2 regions of the Psychrobacillus sp. FSL H8-0510 genome follow, and region 2 is predicted to be linked to the other one. Evidence: riboswitches for the same ligand, from Rfam matches in the RefSeq annotation. Region 2 holds a riboswitch; the other holds the start of a gene.
The links. Region 2 has a riboswitch for thiamine pyrophosphate ahead of MHI40_RS01155 (YkoF family thiamine/hydroxymethylpyrimidine-binding protein). Riboswitches for the same ligand answer to the same signal wherever they lie in the genome.

Region 1 (3,420 bases), 2.8 Mb from region 2:
AATCGATTACCAATTTCCTTCCTATTAGGATGGACATTTATCAGTTTCTTCATAAATCTATCTTATCTCCTCACGTTTTATGAATTCGGTGGATTTGGTATGACAAAATCACTTTGGGGTGTTATCTTCTTAACCATTGCGACAGCAATAGCTCTTCACTTCCGCTATCATTATTTTGATCGTCTTATGTCAGTTGTGTTTATCTGGACTTTCGTCGGGGTTGCAATCCAACACAACTTTAGTCAACTGCTCCTGACCTCAGCGTCTCTTTTCCTAAGCTGCGTCTTGGTCGTTGGGATAATTTTCCTTAAGAAAGGTTCCAGAACCCCTTAAGGTTTGAACAGACATTTTACAATATTATTGCCGAGTAGAGGCTGTTTGTGGTAGTTGTCACAAACAGCCTCTCTTTTTTCGTTAAACATATTTATCTGTCTCCTACAACTTTAAGAAATAGTTAATGTATTTTTAAATAACTAGATATAAATGTTTTCTAAGCGAGGAGGCTGAGGCAACGCCCATGGAAACCGTCCATCAGCCGAAAGTTACTATCAAGCACTTACTTCGTAGTAGGATAATTCATATTCTTAATTTAAAAAACGCCTTCAAAAGAGTAAACTCTTGAAGGCGTTTTGTTTTAATCTAATTTAGTTAATAAAATTGGTGCACCTTTTGTGACAACAATTGTATGCTCAATCTGTGCTACTAAGGATTTATCAGGAGTGATAAATGTCCAACCATCACCTGATTCCACAATATGCTCTGCCTTCGCAGAAATAAATGGCTCAACTGCTAAAACCATTCCTTCTTTTAATATTGTTGGATCCCATGCATCATAATAATTCAATACATGTTGAGGAGCTTCATGAAGTGATTTCCCAATACCATGTCCAGTTAGGTTCATAATAACATGCAAGCCATTATCTTTGGCTTCTCTAGCTACTGCTTTACCAATTTGGTTCAATCTTGAACCTGCTTTAACTTTTAGCATTGCACGCTCAAATGCACTCTCAGCTACAGCACACAACTTCTCTTTCTCTTCATATCCTTCGCCTACGACAAAAGAAATTCCTGTGTCTGCAAAATAACCATCAAGCGATCCTGAAACGTCTATATTCACGATATCACCATCTTTTATAACACGAGCGCCTGGCATACCATGAGCTACTTCCTCATTAACACTAATACAAGTATATCCCGGAAAATCGTATTCTCCCATTGGTCCAGAAATCGCGCCATGCTCTTTAAATAGCTTTCCGCCGATTTCATCTAACTCTTTCGTAGTCACACCAGGTTTAGTAGCAGCCTTCATTACATCTCGAATTTCTGCAACAATACGCCCTATTTTTTTTAATGCTACTAACTCTTCGTCAGTTTGTACAATCATCTTAACAAGATCCCTTCTTCACTAAATGTATTCTAATCATACCATATTTAGTGAAGATTCGGCAGTGTGAGGCGCGGAGCTTTAACAAATAATATCGAACAAATGAAAGCTGCTACTAAAAATACAGGAATCATATAAGTAGAATTATAGATCAACGAATACAAAATAACATTTTGCTCACCAGCAAATTCACCAAAGAATAGAATACCTGAAGTTACATGTGCTAAATAACGAAGAAAAGCTGCGATGAACGTTCCCAAGACAACTGCTCTAACCATTTTCATTTTATCCTTTTGTTCAAATGCATGTAAAAACGCAGGTCTCAGAAAACCAGCAAAACCAGCTACCATAAATGCGATGAAATAATCTATTGCTACTTGTGCTATCACTATTTCAAATGATAAGGGAGCTGCGTAAAAACGGCCTGTAACGACTTGTAATACACCTATTAAAAATCCAGTAGTTAAACCTGCTACAATACCACGACGAAAAGCCATTAAAATAACAGGTACTAAAACGAATGTAACTGATCCACCTTGCGGCATTCCAAAGCCGATCATATCTAAAACATATCCTAAAGCTGCAAAAATAGCGATTTCCATTAATATTAATACTCGATTATTCTTCATGACAATCCCCTTTTTTGACCACAAAAAAAACGACCCCCGGGATAGACCCAGACATCGCGCGATTGTCAGTTTCCATCCACATCCCTACGCAAGTATTAACTTACAGGTTCGAAGGGTACTATCTCAGCCGTATCAACGGCGCCCCTTGTGGTTTGAATTATTTAGTTCGAGTTCATTGTAGCTGAATAGATAAAGTATTGCAACCTTCTTTTGTTCTTTTGTTATACTTGTAAAAACTATATGCGTAAGGGGATGTTTACATGATTACATTATTAAAAGATTTAATACGTATCAAAAGTGACACATTGGAAGGCGCAAATAATGCTTTGTTATTTTGTGAGAATTGGCTAGAGGAACGAGGTATTACTACTACGATCTTAAAGCATGAGGAAAAACTGATGCTTGTGGCAGTAATAGGAGACGGTGATAAATGTATGATTTGGAATGGTCACGTAGATGTTGTTCCAGGAGAAACTTCACAATTTCAGCCTTATATTGAGGGAGATTATTTATATGGTCGTGGAACAGCTGATATGAAAGCGGGAGTTGCTGCGATGATGCAAGCCTTTTATGAGCTATCTAAACAACCTGAAAATCTTGCTCAAAAAATTCAACTACATATCGTAACCGATGAGGAAACAGACGGAGAGACATCCAAATTTTTGGTCGATCAAGGATATATCGGTGACTTTGTTATATGCGGAGAACCTACCCATCTACAAATTGGCTTACAGGCAAAAGGAATTATCCAGTTTGATGTAATACTTAAGGGCAAATCTAGTCATGGCAGTCGTCCTTGGGAAGGAATAAATGCAATTGAACAAGCGTTTCTTTTTGACCAACAGCTTCGCACACTTTCTTTTTTAACAGCAAGCAATGAGTTCTATGATTATCCTTCCTTAAACTTGGCAAAAATACAAGCAGGAGAACGATATAACGTAGTTCCTGATGAGTGCATAGTAAGTTATGATCTTCGTTACGTACCCGGACAAGATATGCATAGTATTCTTTTAGACCTCCAAACGTTGACAGAAGAATTTCCCAATAGTGAAATACAAGTGCACACTACCGCTCCTGCAGTAACAACTGAAGCTATTAACCCATATATCGAACGTATTGCTCAGGTCACTTCACAGTTTATAGGAAAACCTGCTGTGTTATTTGGGCAGCATGGAGCAGCTGATGCTCGCTTTTATGCAGAAACTGGAGCAGGCGCTATTGAGTTTGGACCAAGTGGTGGGGATTGGCATGGTGAAAAAGAATATGTATCTATTTCCTCTACGGAAACTTATAAAAACATCTTAGTCTCCTTAGGTAAAAATGAGAAAAATATCATAATTTCGTAGGATATATTAGAAAGAATAGAGGTGATATAAACTGGATAATCCAAGAATTTTATCAGCACTT
Region 2 (3,420 bases):
TCATCGCTTGGCGAGTGCGGATACTGGCACTACCGATATGGGGAGACACCGTTACATTAGGTAAAGTTAGTAGAGGATGATCCACCGGTACAGGCTCTTGCTCAAATACATCTAGTCCTGCAGCCCATATCTTTTTCGACGCCAGTGCTTCATAAAGAGCTTGTTCATCTACTATGCCACCTCGTGCGACATTAATAATTGCTGCAGTTTCTTTCATCATATTAAGTTCACGTTCCCCTATAAGTCCCTTTGTTTCAGGTGTAAGTGGAGTTAATAGAATGACAAAATCAGATTGCTTAAGTAATTCGTCTAATTCCGCGTAAGTAAAGCCGTACGTTTCTTCTGCATCTAGTTTTCTAGAGCGATTATGATATAACACATTCATATCAAAGCCTTTCGCACGTCTAGCAACCGCTTCCCCTATACGTCCCATTCCTACAATACCGAGTGTTGCACCGAAAACGTCCATTCCTGTATATTGCATTGGTGACCAGGAATCCCAGTTACCCGAACGAATTTCTTGTTCTACTTCTGTTATTCTTCGAGCAGTTGCTAATAGTAAAGCAAATGCTAAGTCTGCTGTTGTCTCTGTTAATACTCCCGGAGTATTTGTTACGACAATACTACGGTCTTTTGCTGCCTCTATGTCTATATTGTTATAGCCCACTGCAAAATTACTAATTACTTTTAAATTTGGAAGGCTTTCAATTAGTGTACGATCGATATTATCGGATAACATCGTCCATAGAGCGTACGCGTCTTTAGCATTTGTTATTATTTCTTCATTTGTCATTCCAATAGTTTCGCTATGCCACATTTGTACATCAAACTTTTTTCTTAAAGGCTCAATGATTTCTTCGGGTAGTTTACGAGTTATGTATATTTTCTTCAAAACTTTATCCTCCCTCGAGTTATGGATTCTTGTGTTTCTCTGGTGCTTTCGGGTGATTATCCCCAACATTCCGGTGTTTCTCCAAATATCCATTATGATTCACCCAGCCCTCAAACAATCGGGTTAGATAAAGCATGGACGAAAGTAGGAAATTTTGCAAACATATTTACAACTTCAAATAGCTACGTTATACTTTGGGCATATTAAAAACTACATACCGTTTTGCGCACTAGGGGTGCCCACTTTGGCTGAGATGCGAGCATTTTGCTCCGATCCCTTAAAACTCGATCAGGATAATACCTGCGTGAGGAAGTGCGGTGACTTCCCTAATATTTTTGTATTGGATAAGTGGCTGCATCTTCACGGATGTGGTCTTTTTTTATGAAAAAATACAGGGAGGTTTTTTAAATGGAGTGTGGATTGAGCCCAATTATCGGATTTCGTTTTTCGTTACATCCGATGACAAATGATTTTATCAAAGTGATTAAAGGTGCTTTGAAGGAGACGGATGCGACGAATGTGTGGATGCACACAGATGATGTGTCGACGGTTATTCGTGGCAAACAAGTACATGTATTTAATGTGGCAAAAGCAATTACATTGCATGCTGCTAAAACAGGAGAACATATTGCACTGTCCGGTACTTTTTCCGCTGGTTGCCCCGGTGATTCTGCAGGAGATGTCTATCTAGACAAAGGCGATATAATTGCCAACACAGATATAACAAAACAATATGTATCTTCTCAATTTGCTCTATACCCGATGAATAACCCGAGTTATATGGACATTATTTACCGTGAAGTGGATCGTGCTAAAGCACAAGGTGTGTTTAATGATTCCATGCATTATGCGAGTGGTATTCATGGAGATATTCATGATGTGTTTGCGTTTTATGAAGAAGCATTCACGAATGCCCGCTCAGATGAGCATAAGCATTTGGTTATGACCGTTTCTATGAGTATTAACAGCCCCTCTCATGGAGGTCGTTAAATGCTGAAATCATGGAAGCTAAAAGAAATCGTGTTAATGTCTTTACTTGCCGTTGTATTTGGCATTGTGTATTTATTGTTCTTGCATGTCGGTAATATTTGGGCTGGATTTATAGGTCCGATTGCATATGAATGGATTTTTGGGATTTGGTTTATCGTGTCTATTATTAGTATGTATATTATTCGAAAGCCAGGTGCTGCAGTTATTTCAGAAACAATCGCCGCTGCCATTGAGGTGTTGTTAGGAAATGCCGTTGGACCCCGACTAATTCTATCAGGTGTTATTCAGGGCTTAGGGGCAGAAGCAGTATTTGCTGCAACTAGATACAAACGCTTTGATATTTGGATTCTAATCCTAGCGGGTGTGGGATCTTCGGTATTTAGTTTTGCCTACGGGTATTTGTTAGGTGGCTTTACGGTATTCAGTACTGGTTATGTTGCGCTGATGCTTGGCATTCGCATATTGAGTGGAGCTCTCCTTGCTGGTGTTGGAGGTAAAGCGGTTGCCGATGGCTTACTAGCAACAGGCTCTCTTCGAGGATACGCTATTTCACGACCGAAAAAAGGTGATGCTCGTGCATGACGTCATTTCGTTTGAGAAGGTCAGCTTTCGATATCCAGATGAGGAAAAATGGACTTTGACTGACTTTTCATTTGCAGTACAAAAAGGTTCCAGGGTTGTGTTAACTGGTCCTAGCGGCTGTGGAAAAACGACACTACTTTACTTGTGCAATCGATTATATCCCGATAATTGCGATGGTATTTTAACGGGCAATATTGAGCTATTTGGGAAGGATAGTCGGACATTCATTGCCGGGGAAATAAATCATCGAATTGCTACCGTTTTTCAGGATCCAGATGCGCAATTTTGTATGCAAACAGTGGAAGAGGAGCTTGCTTTTACGCTAGAAAATTTGCAGGTGAAACGTGAAGAGATGGAGAATCGAATAAGAGAGGTACTTGCTCTCACAAATTTAACTGACTTTCGATATTCTATTATTCAACAGCTTTCAGGTGGGCAGAAGCAACAAATCGCTACTGCATGTGCACTTATTATGGAGCCCGAGATTTTGCTGTTAGACGAACCAATCGCTCATTTGGACCCTTATACAGCTAAAAGATATATAGAATGGTTGGATCAGCTACAGCAAAATCGGCAAATGACAATTGTTGCAATTGAACATCGCTTGGACTTATGGGGAGATTTTTTTGACAGGATCATTCCTTTGAGCGAAAGCGATGAACCATCCATACTTCCTAAAAGAACGACTTCTATAAAACCAGATATTTCCATTCAAGCAACAGAAATAGAGACAAAAAATTTTTTGAAGCCCGCCTCATTTTCTTTACAGCGCGGAGAAATTACCATTCTTGCTGGACCTAACGGTAGTGGTAAATCAACTTTATTAAAGGCCTTATGTCATTTGATTCCTAGAAATGGATTAGTAGAACCGACGTTCTTAGGCTATGTTCCGCAATCACCTGAGTTTTTGTTTCTTACTAAGACTGTTCAAGATGAAGTGGCATATGGCGGTGGAT

Region 1: linked by a shared signal. The riboswitch ahead of thiT (energy-coupled thiamine transporter ThiT) and the one ahead of MHI40_RS01155 (YkoF family thiamine/hydroxymethylpyrimidine-binding protein) in region 2 are both predicted to bind thiamine pyrophosphate.

Annotation. Positions count from the first base shown of each region.
Region 1 is NZ_JBBOYZ010000001.1:3,000,941-3,004,360, forward strand. Features, by position in the region: gene MHI40_RS15315 (tryptophan-rich sensory protein) at 1-333, shown strand, start outside; gene map (type I methionyl aminopeptidase) at 635-1,384, opposite strand; gene thiT (energy-coupled thiamine transporter ThiT) at 1,432-2,013, opposite strand; TPP riboswitch at 2,078-2,169, opposite strand; gene MHI40_RS15330 (M20 family metallopeptidase) at 2,274-3,359, shown strand; gene MHI40_RS15335 (DUF4870 domain-containing protein) at 3,391-3,420, shown strand, end outside.
Region 2 is NZ_JBBOYZ010000001.1:221,594-225,013, reverse strand. Features, by position in the region: gene MHI40_RS01160 (2-hydroxyacid dehydrogenase) at 1-892, opposite strand, end outside; TPP riboswitch at 1,114-1,220, shown strand; gene MHI40_RS01155 (YkoF family thiamine/hydroxymethylpyrimidine-binding protein) at 1,301-1,882, shown strand; gene MHI40_RS01150 (ECF transporter S component) at 1,883-2,464, shown strand; gene MHI40_RS01145 (ABC transporter ATP-binding protein) at 2,451-3,420, shown strand, end outside.